Regions from separate parts of the Synechococcus sp. H55.9 genome, predicted to be linked through region 2. Evidence: predicted binding sites of a transcription regulator. Region 2 holds the regulator's gene; each other region holds the start of a gene.
What was found. The regulator NtcA, encoded in region 2, controls nitrogen genes in cyanobacteria. The targets are predictions, from matches to a motif close to GTANCNNNNGNTAC.
Positions count from the first base shown of each region.

Region 1: a site for NtcA is predicted at 4,414-4,427, ahead of NW857_RS08195 (circularly permuted type 2 ATP-grasp protein). Genes of this name have one in related genera too.
Region 3: a site for NtcA is predicted at 4,734-4,747, ahead of NW857_RS01690 (P-II family nitrogen regulator). Genes of this name have one in related genera too.

Region 1 covers NZ_JANSJB010000052.1:9,688-16,308, forward strand. Annotated here, with positions in the region: gene NW857_RS08180 (hypothetical protein) at 1-1,036, shown strand, start outside; gene NW857_RS08185 (alpha-E domain-containing protein) at 1,030-2,025, shown strand; gene NW857_RS08190 (gamma carbonic anhydrase family protein) at 2,241-2,792, shown strand; gene NW857_RS08195 (circularly permuted type 2 ATP-grasp protein) at 2,802-4,262, opposite strand; gene NW857_RS08200 (gamma-glutamyl-gamma-aminobutyrate hydrolase family protein) at 4,462-5,226, shown strand; gene NW857_RS08205 (SBBP repeat-containing protein) at 5,329-6,516, shown strand.
Region 2 covers NZ_JANSJB010000023.1:13,020-19,640, reverse strand. Annotated here, with positions in the region: gene NW857_RS04950 (hypothetical protein) at 170-1,057, shown strand; gene NW857_RS04945 (hypothetical protein) at 1,088-2,392, opposite strand; gene NW857_RS04940 (M61 family metallopeptidase) at 2,442-4,304, opposite strand; gene ntcA (global nitrogen regulator NtcA) at 4,594-5,268, shown strand; gene eno (phosphopyruvate hydratase) at 5,459-6,621, shown strand, end outside.
Region 3 covers NZ_JANSJB010000006.1:24,208-30,828, forward strand. Annotated here, with positions in the region: gene NW857_RS01675 (transglycosylase domain-containing protein) at 1-1,118, shown strand, start outside; gene holA (DNA polymerase III subunit delta) at 1,400-2,380, opposite strand; gene NW857_RS01685 (IctB family putative bicarbonate transporter) at 3,239-4,633, shown strand; gene NW857_RS01690 (P-II family nitrogen regulator) at 4,807-5,145, shown strand; gene NW857_RS01695 (ammonium transporter) at 5,280-6,621, shown strand, end outside.

The DNA of each region.
Region 1 (6,621 bases), on a different contig from region 2:
GATGGTGAGCGGGCTCATGCAGCTGCAGCCGCGCTGGACAGAGCACTGGTTTGAGAGCAACCTGGTGGGGTACTGGGTTTGGATGGCGGCGGTTCTGGGAGGAGTTGGGATCCTGGTTTTTTGGCTGGCCCGCCGGTCGGGGAGGAGTTTCTCCTGCCAGGAAAGTGGTGCTGCCGAATCTCTTGCCAGAGCCACCCTGCTCTACAGCTTGGGAGCCAGCCTGGTGGCGCTGCTGATGATGACGGATCTGCTGGCTTGGCTCTACGAGTGGGTTTTGCCCCTGCGGCGGATTCAGTTCTCCTGGCGCTGGATGGCGGTAACGGCGGTAACCGTGCCTTGGCTAGTGGGATCTCTAGCTGGGTGGGGATGGGGGCACAAGCGCTGGCGGCTCCCTTTGCTGGTGGGGCTCGGCCTGGCCATGGCAGTCCAAACCTGGCAGGGCTTGCAACTGGTGTCCAAAGCCGGCTTTGATCCGCCGCTTGTCCAAACTTTTCAAGAACTCGCTGCAGCCAAGCAGTTCCCCAACGAGCCCCAAGAGCGGCCGGGCATTGCTTTCTTGCACATGCACTGGCGCTTTCCCGATGGGCTGGCGCTGGTGGATGCGCTGGAATACCGGCCCCGCCAGGCGACGCTGCCCATGCCGCCCCCACAGGTGGATCCGCTGCTGCAGTGGCAAGGCGAGGTAGAGGATCCGGCGGCGCGGCTCCAGGTGGAAGAGTGGCGCTACGGCTACCGTCGCTTTCGGGCGCTTAACCCCACCGGTCAGGAGCAAGCTGTAGTCTTGCGCACGTTTTACTACCCCGCCTGGCGGGTACAAATTGATGGACGGTTCAGAGCTGCTGAATACAACGGGCCAGGGCTGTTGCAAGTGCGGATCCCGCCGGGGGAGCACCGCGTGGAGGTGCGCTACTTGGGCACGGCGGCGGACTGGCTGGGCTGGATCCTGACCGGCGTGGCAGGAGTGCTGCTGGTGGAGCTGCGGCGGCTGCTCCGTCTGTTGGGGTTGAGGACAACAGAGGAGGCAACACCATGTTGAGTCGCGTGGCCGATTCCATCTACTGGCTCAACCGCTACGTGGAGCGGGCCGAGAACATTGCCCGTTTTATCGATGTCAACCTAAACCTCATCCTCGACTCACCTAGTGGCACAGCTCAGCAATGGGATCCCATCATCTCCACCACTGGGGATCAGGAGCTGTTTTACCAGCGCTACGGCCAGGCGACCCAGGAAACGGTGATCCAGTTTCTGGCTTTTGATAGGGATTATCCCAACTCGATTTTTTCCTGCTTGCGGCTGGCACGGGAAAATGCCCGCTCTGTGCGGGAGATCATTTCTTCGGAAATGTGGGAGCGGGTGAATCGCTTCTACTTAATGGTGAAGGAAGCTGCTCAACAGTGGCCGCATCTGAGCCAGCTCCACGATTTCTTCACGGAAGTCAAGCTGGCCAGCCATCTCTTTGCTGGGGTGATGGATGCCACCATGACCCACGGGGAGGGGTGGCACTTTGGACAAATCGGCCGCCTTTTGGAACGGGCCGACAAAACGGCTCGCATTCTGGATGTTAAGTATTTTATTTTGCTGCCTTCTGTACAGGATGTGGGCACGCCCCTGGATGAATTGCAGTGGATTGCTCTCCTAAAGTCGGCCAGCGCTTATGAAATGTATCGAAAATACAGCCGCCAACACCGCATTAACCCTAGAGAGGTGGCCTCTTTCCTGATTTTGGATCGGCAATTTCCCCGCTCCATTCAGTTTTGTCTCATTCACGCCGATCGCTCCCTACACCAGATTACTGGAACCCCTGCTGATACTTGGCGGGATCCCAGTGAGCGGGCTTTGGGACGGCTGCGCTCTGAGCTGGATTATCTCACCATTGACGATATTATGGAGCAGGGCTTACACGAATTTCTCGACAAGTTGCAATTGCAAATGAATTACGTTGGCGATTGCATCTACGAAAGTTTCTTTGCCATTCGCCCTTTGCAGACGGCTGACCCCCCTCTGCTCCTGCAGCGCCAAGCTTAGCCGAAACCCCTCACCCCCGGCCCCTCTCCCAAAGAGATAGCCCAAGCGCTCCGCGCCGCTCACGCGACCACCCCCGGCCCCTCTCCCAAAGGGAGAGGGGGGTTAATCTCTTTCACGGCTGTTGTATGCTTGCATCTGGTCAGCTGCCGGGGCAAAGGCGGTGCAGAGCACTGGGGAGGCCGGGAATTGCCGCACCGTTACTGGCGGTAGGATTGATGGAAGTTGTTGCTGGTTGGAGAGTGGGGTTGGAGCAGCAGCCGCGAGGGATCGACCAGGCAGCCTTTGTGGCCGCCAATGCCACGCTGATTGGCGATGTGCAGCTCTCGGAAGGGGTGAGCATCTGGTACGGGGCCATTTTGCGAGGGGATCTGTCGCCGATTGTGATTGGCCGCCGCAGCAACATTCAAGACGGGGCGATCCTGCACGGGGATCCGGAGCAGCCGACCTGCATCGGCGAGGAGGTCACCGTCGGCCATCGGGCCGTCATCCACAGCGCCCACATCGAGGCGGGATCCCTGGTGGGGATTGGGGCCGTCATCCTCAACAGAGTCACCATCGGGGCGGGCAGCATGGTCGGGGCTGGAGCGGTGGTCACCCGCTCGCTGCCGCCCCGCTCTTTGGCAGTCGGGATCCCGGCCAAGGTCATCCGCACCCTGACAGACCAAGAGGTGGAGCAGTTGCGCCGCCACGCCGAGCACTATGTGGATTTGGCGCTGCAACACGCCCGTCGTTTCGCCAGATGGCCGGGCCCTGCTGCTCGGGCCTAAGCCTACCCTTCAGCAGCGGGGATCCCCGCAGAGCACCCAGGTATCTTTGCTGCCGCCCCCTTGGGAGGAGTTGACCACTAGGGATCCCTTTTTGAGGGCCACGCGGGTTAGGCCGCCGGGATGAACGTAGATCTCTTTGCCGTAGAGGATGTAGGGCCGCAGATCCACATGGCAGGGCTCCAGCCTCAGCCCCTCTCCCCAATCCACGAGGGTGGGCACGCGGGAAAGACACACGACGGGCTGGGCGATGTAGTTGCGGGGCTGGGCGCGGATTTTCTCGGCAAAAGCGGCCCGCTCCTCCGGTGTGGCCCGCGGTCCCATCAGCATGCCGTAGCCGCCCGACTCATTGGCCGCCTTCACCACCAACTTGTCCAGGTTCTCCAGCACATAAGCTTGATCCTTGGGATCCCAACACAAGTAGGTGGGCACATTGGGCAAAATCGCTTCTTCTCCCAGGTAGTAGCGGATCATCTGGGGCACATAGGCGTAGATGACCTTATCGTCTGCCACTCCTGTCCCCAAGGCATTGGCAATTGCCAGCCGACCCGAGCGATAGACCTCAAACAGGCCGGGTACCCCCAAGAGGGAATCGGGGCGAAAGACCAGCGGATCGATGAAGTCATCGTCGATGCGGCGGTAGATTACATCCACCCGTTGCAGGCCCTTGGTGGTGCGCATCTGCAAATAGCCATCGGCCACCACCAAATCCCGTCCTTCCACCAGCTCCACCCCCATCTGCTGGGCCAGAAAAGAATGCTCGAAGTAGGCGGAGTTGTAGATGCCGGGGGTGAGCACCACCACTGTCGGGTTGGCCAGGTGCGGCGGCGTCAGATTGAGGAGGGTATCCAACAAGTGGCTGGGGTAGTCGTCCACCGGGCGGATCCCCATCGTGTTAAACAGCGAGGGAAAGGTGCTTTTCATCACCCGCCGGTTTTCCAGCACATAGGAAATGCCCGAGGGGCAGCGCAGGTTGTCTTCCAGCACGTACCAAGTCCCGTCCCGATCCCGCACCAGGTCGGTGCCGGTGACGTGGCACCAAATTCTCCCCGGCGGGTTGAGCCCAATACAAGGCCGCAGGAATCCTTTGGCCGTCTCGACCAGCTCAGCAGGGATCACCCCATCCTTGAGGATCTTCTGGTCGTGATAGACGTCGTCGATAAACAGGTTCAGGGCATGGATGCGCTGCTTCAGGCCCTGCTCCAGCCGCTGCCACTCAGAGGCTGAGACGATGCGGGGAATGATGTCGAAGGGGAAAATCCGCTCCGTGCCCTGGCTGTCGCCATAGACGTTGAAGGTTACCCCCATCTGAAAGAGGGCTGCCTGGGCCGCCGCTTGCCGCTGCTGCAGCTCTCCTTCTCCCAGCGAATGCAGGCGCTCAATCAGCGGGATCGCCTCAGGGCGAGGCCGACCGCGCCCCACAAACAGCTCATCGTAAAAACCTTCACCTGGGTCATAAGTATCAAAACGCACGTCGGGATCCCTCGAACCCTACCCTGTTTTACTGTGGGCGGCTCTGGATTTGCCTAGTGTGCTTCCGGCTACTTTTACGGTTATCGTGGTGGAAGTTAGGACAGGGGGTATACCGGTTGCCCCCAGTCAGCCAGAGTTGTCAAGGTTTATGGTGGCGAGCGGTACTTTCTCAGCTTTGTTGTCAATGTAGTGTAGAGGAATGAACCGGACACCCTCTTTTGTAAATCGGCCCCTCATCGGCGTTACTACCCCCAGCCGCAACGGCCAGGGAGATTTTGTGGCGCCGGGCCGCTATGTGGATGCCCTTCGCGCTGCCGGCGGGATCCCCGTTCTTTTTCCCCCAGGCGAAAGTGAGCCACAAGCGCTGCTGGCTGCGGTAGATGGGCTGGTGTTGACAGGAGGCGGCGACCTTTGCCCCAGCACCTACGGAGAGGATCCCCAACATCCCCAGGTGCGTCACGTCAGCGCCGAGCGGGATCGCTTTGAGATGGCCTTGGCGGCAGCCGCGCTGGCGCAAGGGATCCCGGTCTTGGGCATTTGTCGAGGGATGCAGTTGCTGAACGTGGTCAGCGGCGGCAAGCTGATCCCCCATGTGCCCGACGTGTACGACGAGCTGGATCATTTCAACCCCGCCGATCGCAAGCCCGTTCGCCACAGCGTCAGCCTCATCCGCTCCACCCGCCTGCAGCAAATTGTCGGCGTCGACGCAATCTCCGTAGTCTCTTGGCACCACCAGGCTGTTTGGGGGGTGCCGGCGGGCTGGCGTTTGGCTGCCTGTTCTCCCGACGAGCTCATCGAGGCCATCGAGCACGAAACCCATCCCTGGGCTATTGCCGTGCAGTGGCACCCCGAGTTCACCTTTGAAGAGGCTGAGCATTTTCGCCTGTTTCAGGCCTTTGTGCAGGCAGCGCTGCAGTTTTCGCCGCGCCTGGCCAGCCCTGAAGCAATGCCTCAGGTTGCCTAGGGATCCTGTGCTGCTGCTGGAGAAGAGGCGGGGGCTTATCCCTCGCGATAGCCAGGGGAGAGCCCTTGCTATGCTTTGCCCAGTGCCCCCAAAAGAGGGCCTATGAGCAGGAGACAGGCACTGGCTAGAGCAGTTCTGGGTGTCTTAGCTTTTTTCGGTTTAGGTTTTGGCTGTAGTCCCAGCCCTTGGCTGCGTCAGTTTGGCACCCCTTCCTCTGACGAGGCTCGCGCCATCGCAATTGATGGAAAGGGAAATATTTGGGTGGCGGGGGTAACGGAGGGAAGCTTTTTGGGCCAAAGCTCGGCAGGGGGTGGCGATGGTTTCTTGCGCAAGTACAATGCCTGGGGCCGAGAGCTCTGGACACGGCAGTTGGGCACCCCTGCTTTAGACGAAGTTGTGGCGGTGGCAGTGGACAGGAGAGGGAACACCTGGGTGGCAGGAGTGACCTACGGCGCTTTCCCTGGCTACAGCAATGCCGGCGCAAAAGACATCTTCCTGCGTAAGCACGATCCCCAGGGTCGGGAGCTCTGGACGCAGCAGTTGGGCGGTGCTGAGCCTGACCAGGTCACTGCCATTGCCGTGGATGGCAAGGGCAATGTCTGGGTAACCGGGAATAGCGGAGGCAAGAGCTTTGTGCGCCAATACAACGCTGACGGCAAACCGCTCTGGGTCCGCGAGCTAGGGGCCCAGGTCACTGCCCTGGCCGCCGATGGGGCAGGAAATCTCTGGATAACCGGATTCGTCCGCGACCGCACAAGGGCTGGCGGCTTTGTCGGCCAGTATGATCCCAGCGGCAACCAGGTTTGGCTGCGCCAGTTTTCCAACAAAGGGGGCGACGGCACTCTTGCCATCGCTGTGGGAGAGGAGGGAAATGTTTGGGTGGCGGGCTATACCCAAGAGGCTCCTGCTGGCCAGGCCTTGCTCCAGGGGTACAGTGTCTTTGTGCGGCAGTATGATCCCTACGGCAACGAGCTCTGGAGCCGCCAATGGGACGGCGCGCAAGGGGAGCGCCCTCTGGCCATTGCCGTGGATAGGCTCGGAAGGGTCTGGGTGGCAGGATCCACCCAGGGGATCCCTGCAAGTCGCAGCGATGCCTTTGTCCGCCTCTACGATACCAACGGCGGCGAGCTCTGGCGCCACCAGTTCGGCAGCGCCGACTTCGACTGGATCCAGGCCATGGCGCTAGACCAAGAGGGCACCCTCGGGGTGGTAGGTGTAACCTGGGGATCCCTCGCCGGAGAGCCCCATGCTGGTCTGAAAGATGTCTTTGTGCTCAAGTACGGCCGTTAGATTGACACCCCCACCGCCTCAAGGCGTAGGGTTCTCACGTAGTTCAAACAGGCGCTGTCAAGACGCCTCTAGACAGTCCCCTCAGGAAAAGCCCTGCTCGCGTCA
Region 2 (6,621 bases):
GGCTGTTAAGCTTGATCGCGGAGCTAGGGCCTGTTGGAGCTGACTGTGTTGCAGCCTGGTCGAGGGGTGGGGAGCTGAGCGGGTAATATAGAGCTTGGCTTGCTTGCCCGGCAGCTTAGAGCAGGAGATCTCGCCAGACTCCGTCCCAGGTTTTCGCAGGATTGCCCCCATGTCCTCTGTCCGATTTCAGCCGTTGCGGGTGGCTTTCACCTGTGCGGATCCCAGCCAAGTCCAAATGCCCGTTGCCGAGTTGCTGGCAGCGTTGCCGGCCTCGCCGCTTCTGACCTACACTGACCCGGAAGCAGCGGACTTGCGGGTAGAGATGCTGCCCGATGCCATCTACCACTTCTATCGGCGGGGGGAAGAAGTGGCTCTGGCCGCCTTTCGGATCCCGGTAAAAAAGCCACAGGCCCTGCCCCGCAAGCTGGTGCGGCTGCTGGAGCACGTGGCTGCTTTTGGCAACCTCCTCAACCTGCAACCTGCCACCGATGCTTTGAGCAGCGTCCTAGAGGTGGAGTTTCTCCAACTGGAAACGCCGGCAAGCAGCTCTGCCCCTGCCGAAGTGAGCCCCCTGCCGCGGGATCCCCAGGGACAGGTGCAAATCCAGGCAGGCCGCAACCTCGCCATCGCCCTGCGCAACAGAGCCCCCACCCCCGTGCACGTCTATGTGGTGGTCTTTGACGAGCGGCGCTACAGCGTGGATTTGGTTTACCCCTATCAACCGGATCTGCCCGCTCGTTTGCGCCCCAGCGAGAGCCTGCTGATCGGCTCTGGGCCCCGCTACCTGCTCCAGATGCAACTGCCCGAAGGCGCAGATATGGCGGTGGATCGCTTCAAAATCTGGGTCAGCAGTACCAGTATGCAGCCGGGCATCATGGCGATGCCCCCCCTAGGACAAAGACTGGAACCCCCCTCTGAGGATCCCTATGGGGCCGGATCCCGGCTGGATCGGGAAGTTCGGCTGGCCATTTTGGGCAAGGCGGGCAGCACGCCCATGCCGGCTTTTGCCGAGGATCCCTGGTGGTGTGTGGAGCAGGCTGTCAAAATTGTGGCTTGAGCTAATGCGCTTGGGTGCCTTTCAGATTTCTCAAAGATGACTTTTTAGGATCCCCTCAAAGGTAGCCTCAACCTCATCAACGCTGATGACTGATAAATGATAGAGGGAAGATAGACTGGTTTTTACATCTTGGCTAACATCGGTTAAAACCATGAAAACTTGGTTTTTCTGGAGACCGAGGTCAGAAGCAATCTTGGAGTACTTCTGTACTTTGTCTTGGTACTCGCCTGTCTTTGATTCCACCCAGTAGAATTGATCGTTAATATGAAAGAAAAGATCCATTTCAAAATCAGCTCCATTCGGCAAAGTAACTTGAGCATTTGTTATGTAAGAGAAATCAATCTTTTCAGCTTGACTTGCGGCAAGGCAGATCAGCTTATCCCTAACGTATCTCTCTAGCCATTTTCCTGAGAGAAAATTTAGTGCTTGGGACGACCTACTGGGTCTTGCTACCAACAGATACCTGGGTGCCTTAAAGTATCTGTACTCTTCTAAAAATGCGATTCCATGTAACTCTTTGGCAACCTGGCAAGTTGAGCTGATTACTTGTTGAGGCTCGTCTTTAAGGTTTATTGAGAAAGAGTTTCCGCTATTCATATTTGATTTAATCATTCCATAGAATCTTTTAATCAAAGAATATCGATTGCCCATAAAGGCAGCTATTTGATCTAATTTTTCCTCTTTTTCTTTCACATCTATGCTTTTGATTTTTATGTTTTTTGAGCTTAAGAATAATTCTATCTTTGATACGTCGACCTCTAATATACCGGCGGCAGCGATCTCCTCTTTATCTCTCGGTACATCGTCTGTTAGCCTAGGCTCTGGTGTTTCATGACTGGCAACCTGCTCATTCTGAGAGCTCTGATCTGTAGTTTGAGATATCTCTAATCTGGGAGAACTTTGGATAGCAATCTGTAGTCGCTGATAAATATCTTTAGTTTCTTTCACTAAGTTTTCCAGGATGGCTCGCTGATCGTTTAGCTGCTCATTATGTTCGGAAAACTTTACAGATATAGCCTGCAGAAGATCCCTACTCCAACTTTGCAGCAAATCTTGGTGACTATCTACAAGACGAGATCTAAGCCCTTTGAGATCGGCTTGAGTAGCCTGTAACTTCCGAGAAATCTCGTCTGCCAATCCTTCGACCAGTTTGGTTAAGGTTTTGTTGGCGTTGTTGAGTTCTTGGCTGTGTTGCCTTAAGTGTGAAGATATCTCTCTAATGATCTCTTGTTTCCAGATTTCCGGTCTAGGACTGACCTTGTAATGGCGAGCAACGTAAACACCCAATGAGAAACCAACAGCCACCCCAATTAATAAAACCAAAACGAAGTCCATTAGATTCGCTCCTGACCCCTGTTGTTACTTCTCGTTTAAGTTAACTAGGTTACTCGCTTGTTTCAAGATTCTCAGGCGAGGTGAGCGAATTTTCAAGAAGAGGCGTATCTTGTCCCGAAGAGCCGAGCAGGGATCCCAGCCAGCCCTGCTGGAGCGCTTTCTGGGTGGGAGTGAGTTGCGGCAACGCTTCGAGGGTGTAAACATCCGGGCGGGGTGGATCCAAGGGGATCCAGAAGTGTTTCAACTGATCGCCTTGGAAGACGCTCAGGCAGATGACCTGGTGGGGCTGGTAGGCCGCCAAGCGTTCTGGCAAGTTGGCAGCGCTTACCCGGAAGCCATCCAAGGCCACCAGCTCGTCGCCGGCCCAGATGCCTGCTTTTTGGGCCGGGGATCCCATCTCCACTGTGCTGATGCGGTTGCCTTCGCCGTTGAAGTTCAGGCCCAGATAGGGGGAAGGGTCAGGGCGGCTGAAGTGGGCCTTGAGGGTGAGGCCAAAAGGGTGTAGGTGAGCGTTGTAGTCCAGCTCTTCCGTACCTTCCACATAGGCGGCGAAAAAGCGGCCAAGATCGGCGCCGGCTGCCCGCTCAAAGGCCTCCCGCAAGTCTTGGTGGGTGTAGCCTTTCTCAAACCGGCCAAAGCGCTGCCACAAATCCTGCATGGCCGTGTCCAGGGATCCCTGGCCCCCCGAAAGGTGGCGAATGTGCAGATCCAGCAGCCAGCAGACCAAAGCGCCCTTGAGGTAATAGGAAACCTGGCTGTTGAGGCTATTTTCGTGGGGACGGTAGAGTTTGATCCAGGTGTCGAAACTGGATTCCCGCAGCGATTGCACGGCCCGACCCGGAGTACGCTGCAGCCGGCCAATTTGCTCGGCCAGGATCTGCAAAAAATCTTTGGCAGTGAGGATCCCTGCCCGCAGCAAGATGACATTTTCGTAGTAGCTGGTCGCCCCCTCGCAAAACCAGAGGCAGTCCACATAGTTTTCTTGGTTGTAGTCAATTTTCTCCAAAGCCAGAGGGCGCAGCCGCTTGACGTTCCAAGCATGGAAAAGCTCGTGGGCCAGCAGCGCCAAAAAGCGGCGGTAGGACTGGGGCCGACGCAGCTCCAGGCCAGAATAGTTGAGGGTGGTGCTGTACTTGTGCTCTAGGCCGCCAAATCCCCCTGCCGACAAATGCACAATAAACCAGTAGCGGTCGTAGGGCAGCCCGCCGAAAAACGCCGCAGTGGCCCGGACAATTTTCTCGGCATCGGCCACCGCTTGCTCCAAATCCAGGGTGCCTGCTCCCCAGACCACGAAGTAATGCGGGATCCCTTCCACTGCAAACGACCGCAACTGGTGCAGGCCCACCTCCACCGGACTATCCACCAGCTCGTCGTAGTCTGCCGCCACAAAAGACTGGCCGGAAGCAGGATCCTCAGAAGAAGAAATCAAAGGTCGCAAACTGGTGGCGATGCGCCAATCAGGCTTGGGAGGGATCACCGTCAAGGTGTAGGGTTCCCGCTCGCGACCGGGCACATAGAAAAAGAGCGCCGCCCCGTTGAAGTAGGCGTGGGTGAGATCCAAATGGTTGGTGCGCACCGTCAGCTCATAGGCATAGACCCGATAGCGAACCTTCACAGCCGAACAGCCCGGCGGCTCGATCTCCCAAGTGTTCTTATCTACCTTCCGCCAGGCCAAAGGGATCCCTTGCTCCGTTGCCGCCTGAAACTCTTGCACATGGCGGGCATATTCCCGCACCAGGTAGGATCCCGGCGTCCACACCGGCAGCCGCAGTCGCAGAGGCACTTCTGGATCCACCTCTTGGATCTGTAGTTCCACCTCCAGCAGATGCTTGGCCGGCTCCGGCATCCGCACTGTGAAATGCTGGCGGCTCAGTTGAGAAGGTGCAGCAACAACAGCCTCCGGGATCCCCATAGGATTTTCCAGTCCACCACTTGCTTCCTACCACCCAGAGCTGGCAAGGCCCCAGTGACAATAGCCCTTATCCTACCCTTGGCTTGGGATCCCTTTGTGGAACAGAAACGAGACCTAAAAACGTAGCCCGTGCTACAAAGATGCCTAGGCAGAACCCTCTACCTTAGGGTAAACCCGGCTATTGTTGCCGATTCTGGAGTCGATAGGGTTGCAACTCGGCCCAATGCTTCTAAATTGATCTTACATGGATTGATCTTAGGTATAAACTGACCTCAAAAGGTTGATGAGTATGGTGGTGGCCGTCGCAGAAAAATCTCTGATCACAGCCTTCAAGCAACTGGGAGGCCCTCACCATCCTCCGGTTATCGAAACGTTTGAACGTGGTAAGACCATCTTTTTCCCTGGGGATCCGGCGGAGCGGGTTTACTTTTTGGTGAAAGGAGCTGTCAAGCTCTCGCGGGTCTACGAAATGGGGGAAGAAATTACCGTTGCTCTTCTGCGGGAAAACAGCATCTTCGGGGTGCTCTCCTTCATCACAGGGCAGCGCTCCGACCGCTTCTATCACGCGGTGGCCTTTACGCCTGCTGAGTTGCTCTCTCTGCCGATTGAGCAGGTGGAAAAATCCCTGCGGGAGAACGCCGAACTGGCCATGTTGCTGCTCAAGAGCTTGTCTTCCCGCATTTTGCAAACGGAGATGATGATCGAGACGCTGGCTCACCGCGATATGGGATCCCGTCTGGTTAGCTTTTTGCTGATCCTCTGCCGCGATTTCGGGGTGCCTGGCCCGGATGGGGTCACCATTGATCTCAAGCTGTCTCACCAGGCCATTGCCGAAGCCATTGGCTCGACCCGCGTCACCATCACCCGTCTGTTGGGAGAGCTGCGCAAGAAGAAGTACATTTCCATTTACAAGAAGAAGATCACTGTACACGACCCGATGCGGCTGAGCCACCGCTTTGTCTAGAGGGGATGGGGCCTAAACTCTGCCCCCCAAACCAGCCAATGCTCAATTCACCCCTGCAGCTCCGCAGAATCTTTGGGTTCTCTCTCTTAAAGTTTTCTGGAAGCTGACGGGATCCCGGTCAAGGATCTATTAGCCTGTGGGGGGATCTGGCTTTGGCCAGAGCTGTCTAGCCAATTGCTGAGGTGTAACTGTGGAAACGGCCATCGAGTGGATTACCGCCCATGAGATCCTCGACTCGCGAGGACGCCCCACCCTAGAAGCCCTGGTGGGCCTGGCCAACGGAGCAACGGGCTTGGCGCAGGTGCCCAGCGGCGCTTCGACCGGTACCTTTGAGGCCCACGAGCTGCGGGACGGGGATCCCAAGCGCTATGGAGGTAAGGGCGTGCTGAGGGCGGTGGAAAACATTCTTGGCCCCATCCAGTCGGAGCTGCGGGGAGAAGATGCCCTCAACCAAGCCCGCATCGACCAGTTGCTGATCGACCTGGACGGCACCCCCAACAAGTCCCGCCTGGGGGCCAACGCCATTTTGGCAGTTTCTCTGGCGACGGCCAAAGCGGCGGCGGAAGCGGTGGGCCTGCCTCTTTACAAATATCTGGGCGGGCCTTTTGCCAACTTGCTGCCGGTGCCGTTGATGAACGTGCTCAACGGCGGTGCCCACGCCGACAACAACGTGGACATCCAGGAGTTTATGCTGGTGCCCATTGGTGCGGCCAGCTTTCGCGAGGCGCTGCGCTACGGGGCCGAGGTGTTTGCGGTGCTGAAGACGGTGCTACAGCAGAAGGGGCTGTCCACCGGGGTGGGGGACGAAGGCGGATTTGCCCCCGATCTCCCCTCCAATGCGGCAGCTTTGGATCTGTTGCTGACGGCCATCGAACAGGCAGGCTACAGGCCGGGGGAAGATATCGCCTTGGCCCTGGACGTGGCCGCCAACGAGCTGCTGCAGGATGGGCAGTACCACTTCGAGGGCCAAGCCCGTAGCGCCGAGCAAATGGTCAATTACTACGAGCAACTGCTGGCCAACTATCCCATCCTTTCCATTGAAGATGGACTGGCGGAGGAAGACTGGGCCGGCTGGCAGGCCCTCACCACTCAACTGGGATCGCGGGTGCAACTGGTAGGGGACGACCTGTTCGTCACCAACCCAGCCCGGCTGCAGAAAGGCATCGACAGCGGCGCCGCCAACGCCATCTTGATCAAGCTCAACCAGATTGGCACGCTGACGGAGACGGTCTCGGCCATGCACCTGGCTAGCCAGGCAGGTTTTCGCTCTGTGATCAGCCACCGCTCCGGTGAGACAGAAGACACCACCATCGCCGACCTGGCGGTGGCCACCCGCGCCGGCCAGATCAAAAC
Region 3 (6,621 bases), on a different contig from region 2:
GCGAGCTCCAAGTCTTCCCAGAAGAGGAGATTCGGCGGGCCCGGCGCAGCCGCCTCACCCTCAACCCCAATCTGCGCTCCCAGACCTCGACGGTTGCCCCTTACTTCTACAGCACCGTCTTCCAGGAGCTGCGGCAGCTTCTGGGCCAAGACCTCTCGGCAGAGGGCAACTTCATCATCGAGACCACACTGCATTTGCCCTACCAGCGGCTGGCGGAGCAGGCCCTGGCCCAAACGGTGCGCGAGGCGGGCTCCCGCCTGGGCTTCAGTCAGGGTGCCCTGGTCAGCCTCGACAGCCGCAACGGCGAGATCTTAGCTCTCGTGGGCGGGATCGACTACAACGCCAGCCCCTTCAACCGGGCTACCCAAGCCCAACGGCAGCCGGGATCCACCTTCAAAGTCTTCACCTACGCCGCCGCCCTCAGCCAGGGGATCCCGCTTTCGCAGGTGCTCTCCTGTGAGCCGCTTACTTGGGGCAACCTCACCTTTCAGGGCTGCCGCTCGGGAAGTGCCCCCATGGACTTGGCCCGCGGCTTGATCCTCTCCGAAAACGTAATCGCCCTGCGGTTGGCCCAACAGGTGGGGCTGGAGCAGGTGGTGGCCATGGCGCGGCAAATGGGGATCCAATCCCCCTTGCAGCCCTATCCTTCCCTGGTACTCGGCACGATGGAGGTGAACCTGCTGGAGCTGACCGCGGCCTTTGCTCCTTTGGCCAATCGCGGCCTTTGGTCCAGGCCCCACACCATCCGCCGCATCCTGGATAGCAGCGATTGCGCCAACCCCGACGACTTTCGCACCTGCCGCGAGATCTACCCAGGCCGCGAGGATCCCCGCTCGCAGCGGCTGGTTTTGTCGGCAAGCGTCGCCCAGCAGATGACCGCCGTATTGCAAGGCGTGATCCGCTCCGGCACCGGCACTGCCGCTCGCCTTGGGATCGGAGAAGCGGGCAAAACCGGCACCACCACCGCCAACAAGGATCTGCTCTTTATCGGCTACACACCCAACCCGCCTCTGGTAACCGGCATTTGGCTGGGCAATGATGACTCCAGCCCAACGCGAGGGAGTAGCGGCATCGCCGCTCAAACTTGGGGAAGTTACATGAAGCAAGTCATTCAATAGCTCGCCAAAGCCAATCAGACAACTCCACATCCCGACAACTCGACAAATAGACGCTTTGCCTCCCTCACCCCCAGCCCTCACCCCCGGCCCCTCTCCCAGAGGGAGAGGGGAGTTAGAGCGGCGCGTCCGCGACAGCGTTGCGGAGCGATAACGACGTAGAGAAACGTTTCATTGCTATTTGAAATGGCTATAAGCTGGAAAAGGCTGTAACCTAAGCCGATTAAGTCTTCGGGCTGTTGTCAGAACTGTCTCTGAAGTCCGAGTAACAGAAACGGGGAAGATCAGCAGGATTTGCGGAGAATGGTCGCGATCTGGATTAGGGCTTCTTGAAACACCTCTCGCTCTGGCTGACCTTGCTTGAGCTGGTATTCCAGTTGCAAAAGTTGCTGCATTGCCTTCAGCAGAGCTGCGCTTTCCAGGGATCCCACCTCTTTCTGTAAAAAGTAAACTCGGTTGGGGTTGGCGATCTCTGCTTTTTGGGCGATGACTTTGGGATCCCGTTCTCCCTCCTCCAGCAGCAGCCGTACCCACAGCCAGGTGCGGAATTGGCCCACCAACACTGCCAGGATCTTCAGGGCCGGCTCGTTGTGATCCAGCAGATGGGCCAGGATGGGCAGGGCCTGATCCAAGTTGCCCTGGCGCAGGGCGGCCGCCAGTTGAAAGCTGTTGTAGGCGCTGGCGGGAACCAAGGCCTCGATTTGCTCAGGGGAGATGGGATCCTCTTGAGCGGCTGTAAACAGAGCCAGCTTTTCCAATTCCATCGCCAAGCGGCGGGAGTCGTTGCCCACCGCCTCGGCCAACTTCTGGGCTGCCGCCGGGCTGAGCTTGAGATGCCGTTGCCGGGCTTCGCTGTATACCTGTCTAAGAATGCCCTCTTCATCCCAGGGAGGCAGTTGGGGAAACTCGCGGACGATGGCCACTTTCTTGAGGATTTTGGTGGATTTGAGGCGTCCGTCCGGCTTGCTGCTGCTGGTTAACAGCAAATGTGTCGTGGGGGGCAACTGGGCCAGGGTGCGCTCCACTGCTTCCCACAGCTCTTCCGGGCAATGTTGGGTGAGTGTCGTCTCCTCCAGCCAAACCAGGCGGGCGTTGGATCCCAGGGGCGGCGTCATGGCCTGGCTGAGGCCGACAAGCGTCGATTCCGGTGGCAGGCGATCGTAATTAAAAGCAGCCCAATCGGGATCCAGCACTTGATCCCGCAACTGCTGCACCGCCTGCATCAGCCGATAGGTGTCATCTCCCCAGTAAAGGTAGACGGGCATAATACCCTAGCCCCCTCATCAACGCTCTGGCTGGATCCCTGGCCAACCTGTTTGATTGAGGCGGCTGCAGATCCCAGCAAGTTGCTCAGCCTCCGCAGAGCCGCCACTGCAACTGGTCTCCAGCCCTTTTCCGTGGTTTCTCTAGGCGTTATTTTACGTAAATCAACGCGCATGCTCCCGCCCTTTGTCCGGGATCCCCCAGAAAAAACCGGGCCAGGTTCAAGCCTCTTCCCTCTCTCTGAAAAAAGGTGCCAGCTTTGCATGATCTTTGATTTGGCCCTAGCTTGGCAAATTCTGTGTTCCCACTGAAGAAAGATCATCAATCTTCTCCTAGATTGAGCTTAGGGATAGGCATCGGGAGGGGGTTGCGAACGATGGACACCATTGGCGAACTGGAGTTCAAGGTACAGGTTCTGGCTCGCTGCCTGGGATCTGCTTTGGGTTTAGGCCGTCCTACCCGTGTTCAGATTCATTATTGCGATCCTCAAACCTTGAATGCAGACAAATCGGGATCGGTGATTTCTCCTTTCAATTCCCAAGAAGTTAAGGGATCTCAGTTTCGCCCGTTGGCCTCGGTTGCCTAAGTGATGTTTCGAGCTTGGTCTCGACAAGGCTATCAAAATCTCTGGATACCTCTCGGCCAAAAAGAGACGGGTGGGCAGTTTAATGGGGGGATAATTCCCCCCAAAGTTGTTTCGTCTTGGGCTGCCTCTAAAACAACCAGTCCTGAAGCCAAGCCCAGGAAGAAAAGATTAGCCTTCTAGAAAGGGGATCCCTCTTGCCTTCCCGCCCTTGCTCCTGTCCGCTGGGGATATAAACTCGGAAGATGAGCTGAAGCCTAGGGTGTTGGAAGGAGTCATGCAACGAGCAACGCAAGCATGGCGCGGCCTGCTGCTGCGGGATTTCTCTATCGAGTCCTGGTGGCAGGGCAGCCTTTTGAGCCGAGTGTCGGGATCCCTGCGGCAGTGGGGCAAAAGCAGCCGGCTCGTCCAAACCTTGGATTGGATCGGTTTGGGCCTGGTGCTGCTCTACTGGTTTTTTTCGGCCCAAAGCTCCACCGGCATCCTAGGTCTGATTTTGCTGGCTATGGCGGCGCTTGTGGTCTTGGGCTGGCTGGTGGAAACCCCGAATTGGCTGCCCGTCCATCTGCCCCTAGGCCTGTTTTGGGGCATAGCCACCCTGGCCACAATCCTGTCGCCGGTTCCCTATGCAGCGCGGGACGGCTGGCTGAAGTTGACGCTCTACCTGGCCGGCTATCTGCTGCTGCAGCGTCTGCTTCGCCAACTGCAGTTCCGGGATTGGATCGTCGGATCCCTGCTCTTGGTCAGCTTGGGGATGGGGGTCTATGGCCTGCGGCAATACTTTTACGGGGCTGCCGAGCTAGCCACCTGGGTGGATCCGGAATCGGGCTTGGCAGGCCTGACGCGGGTGTACAGCTTTCTGCGCAACCCCAATTTGTATGGGGGCTACCTGGTTCCGCTCCTCCCTCTGGGGCTGGCTGCCATTTGCATCTGGCCGGGCTGGGGGATCAAGCTCTTGGTTGGGTTTACAACTGCCGTCAACTTCATCTGCCTGATGCTGACCTACAGCCGCGGCGCCTGGATTGGCGGCCTAGCAGCGCTGGGAATGATGGCGGTGCTGCTGGCGCAATGGCAAACCCCCCACTTGCCAGCCCGTTGGCGACGTTGGACGCTGCCGGCTCTGTTGGGAGGGGGGGCAGCCACGTTGTTGCTTGCGATCGTAACAGTACGCCCCCTGCGGCTGCGGGCTCAGAGCCTCTTTTGGGGACGGCTGGACACCAGCAACAATTTTCGCCTCAACGTCTGGGCCGCCGCGCTGGACATGATCCGCGACTTTCCCATCTTGGGGATCGGCCCCGGCAATGTCGCCTTCAACCGCGTCTATCCCCTCTACCAGCGGGGCAACTTCAGCGCCCTTGGGGCCTACTCGGTGCCGCTGCAACTCGCCGTGGAGACAGGCTTCATCGGATCCCTGGCTTTTGCCTGGTTTTTGCTGGTGCTCTGGGATCACGGCTGGAGAGGCTGGAACACTTTGCTCAGCTCCCGGGATCCCGAGGGCCTGTGGGTGGCAGCAGGCTTAGCGGCTTGCACCGGCATGATGGCCCACGGCCTAGTGGATATCATCTGGTACCGTCCCCAGGTACAAATGCTGTGGTGGCTGGCGGTGGCCCTCGTCACAGCCAGTCTGGGTTCTCCTCGATCCTCAACGGCCGCTGAAAGACCCAGCTCGTGAGATGCCGGCGCGGACTTCTTAGAGTGGCCCGGGCTTGGCCTTCTGGTCTTGACGAGAGCAAATCTAGAGTGGTAGGCATTCTCAGTAGAGGAACGAAAATGTATCTAGATTTACAATTTGCAGGTTTTAGTAGTGTTAGAAATTAGCGGAATTGCTGGGGATATGGGAGGCCAATGAAAAAGATCGAAGCTGTAATTCGGCCCTTCAAGCTAGATGAGGTGAAAATTGCCCTGGTCAACGCCGGCATCGTCGGCATGACGGTGAGCGAAGTGCGGGGTTTTGGTCGACAAAAGGGACAGACCGAGCGCTATCGGGGATCCGAGTACACGGTAGAGTTCCTGCAAAAACTGAAGGTGGAGATCGTGGTCGAAGATGACCTGGTGGATACGGTGGTCGAGAAGCTGATCGCGGCGGCTCGCACCGGCGAAATCGGGGACGGCAAGATTTTCATCAGCCCTGTCGAGAAAACCATTCGCATCCGCACCGGCGAACTCAACCAGGACGCCCTGTAGAGAAGGTGAAGGTCTTGGAGCCTGGGTAGCTCGACCCGAGTCCCAGGCTGGCTTGCAGTGGGCAAATGAGGGATTTTTGCCCTATCTACTAGTGCGTTGTGAAAAGTACCGTCACTTTAGGTAAGTCGAAAAGCATGTCTACAACGATGATCCAAAAGCATAAGAACCCGCTACCTCAGCGGCTTGGGCGACTGGCCAAGTGGAGTCTAACTGCTGCTCTGACGATTTCGCTGGTTTTCCTATTGGGCCAGGGGAGTGCCTTCGCCCAGGACGCGGAAGTCGTACAGGAACATGCTGACATTGTCTGGACGCTGGTGGGGGCAGCCTTGGTGTTCTTCATGCAGGCGGGGTTCGCCATGGTGGAGACGGGCTTTACCCGCGCCAAAAATGCCGCCAACATCATGATGAAAAACCTGATGGACTTTTGCATGGGCTGTTGCGCCTTTTGGTTCATCGGGTTTGGCCTGATGTTTGGAGAAAATACTGGCTTCTTTGGCAGGAGCTGGTTTGCTTTCAGTTGGCAGCAAGCCCACGAAGCAGGGGATTGGCCCTTCACCTTCTTTGTCTTCCAGATGGTGTTTGCCGCCACCGCTGCCACCATTGTTTCCGGGGCCATGGCGGAGCGCACCAAGTTCGTGGCCTACCTCATCTACTCTGTCGTCATCTCTGGGCTGATCTACCCCATCTCGGGGGGCTGGGCCTGGAATGGTCTCTTCGGCGACTACAACGGTGGCACTAGCGGCTGGCTGGAAAATCTGGGCTTCATCGACTTTGCCGGTTCGGGCGTAGTGCATTTGGTGGGGGGCGCTTCCGCCTTGGCCGGGGCCATGGTGCTTGGCCCTCGCATCGGCAAGTACGGCCCCAACGGCGAGCCGCGGGCGATTCCCGGCCACAACCTGCCCCTAGGGATGCTGGGAGTGTTTATCCTCACCTTGGGTTGGATTGGGTTCAACGCTGGCTCGACCACAGCCGCCAGCCCCGATATCGGCTGGATTGCCATGAACACGCTGCTAGCCGCTTCGGCAGGGGCCATTGGGGCGATGATCACCTGCTGGGCGCATTTTGGCAAGCCGGATATGACCTTTGCCGCCAACGGGGTGCTGGCCGGCTTGGTAGGGATCACCGCTCCTTGCAACACTGTCCACCCTCTGGGAGCTTTGATCATCGGTTCGGTGGCCGGGATCCTGGTGGTCATCTCGGCGGTGATTCTGGATACGGTGCTGAAGATTGACGACCCGGTGGGCGCCGTTTCGGTACACGGCACCTGCGGTATTTGGGGGGTGTTGGCAGCAGGGATCCCTTGGTTTGCCCACGCCGATTCAGGGGTGACCTGGGCGCAATTTGGGGTACAAGTTGTGGGCGCTCTAGCCTATTTCTTCTGGCCTTTCCTCACCTGCTTGATCCTGTTTTTGATCCTCAAGGCAACCGTTGGCCTGCGCACCAGTGCCGAAGAGGAGCTGGCCGGCTTGGATGTGG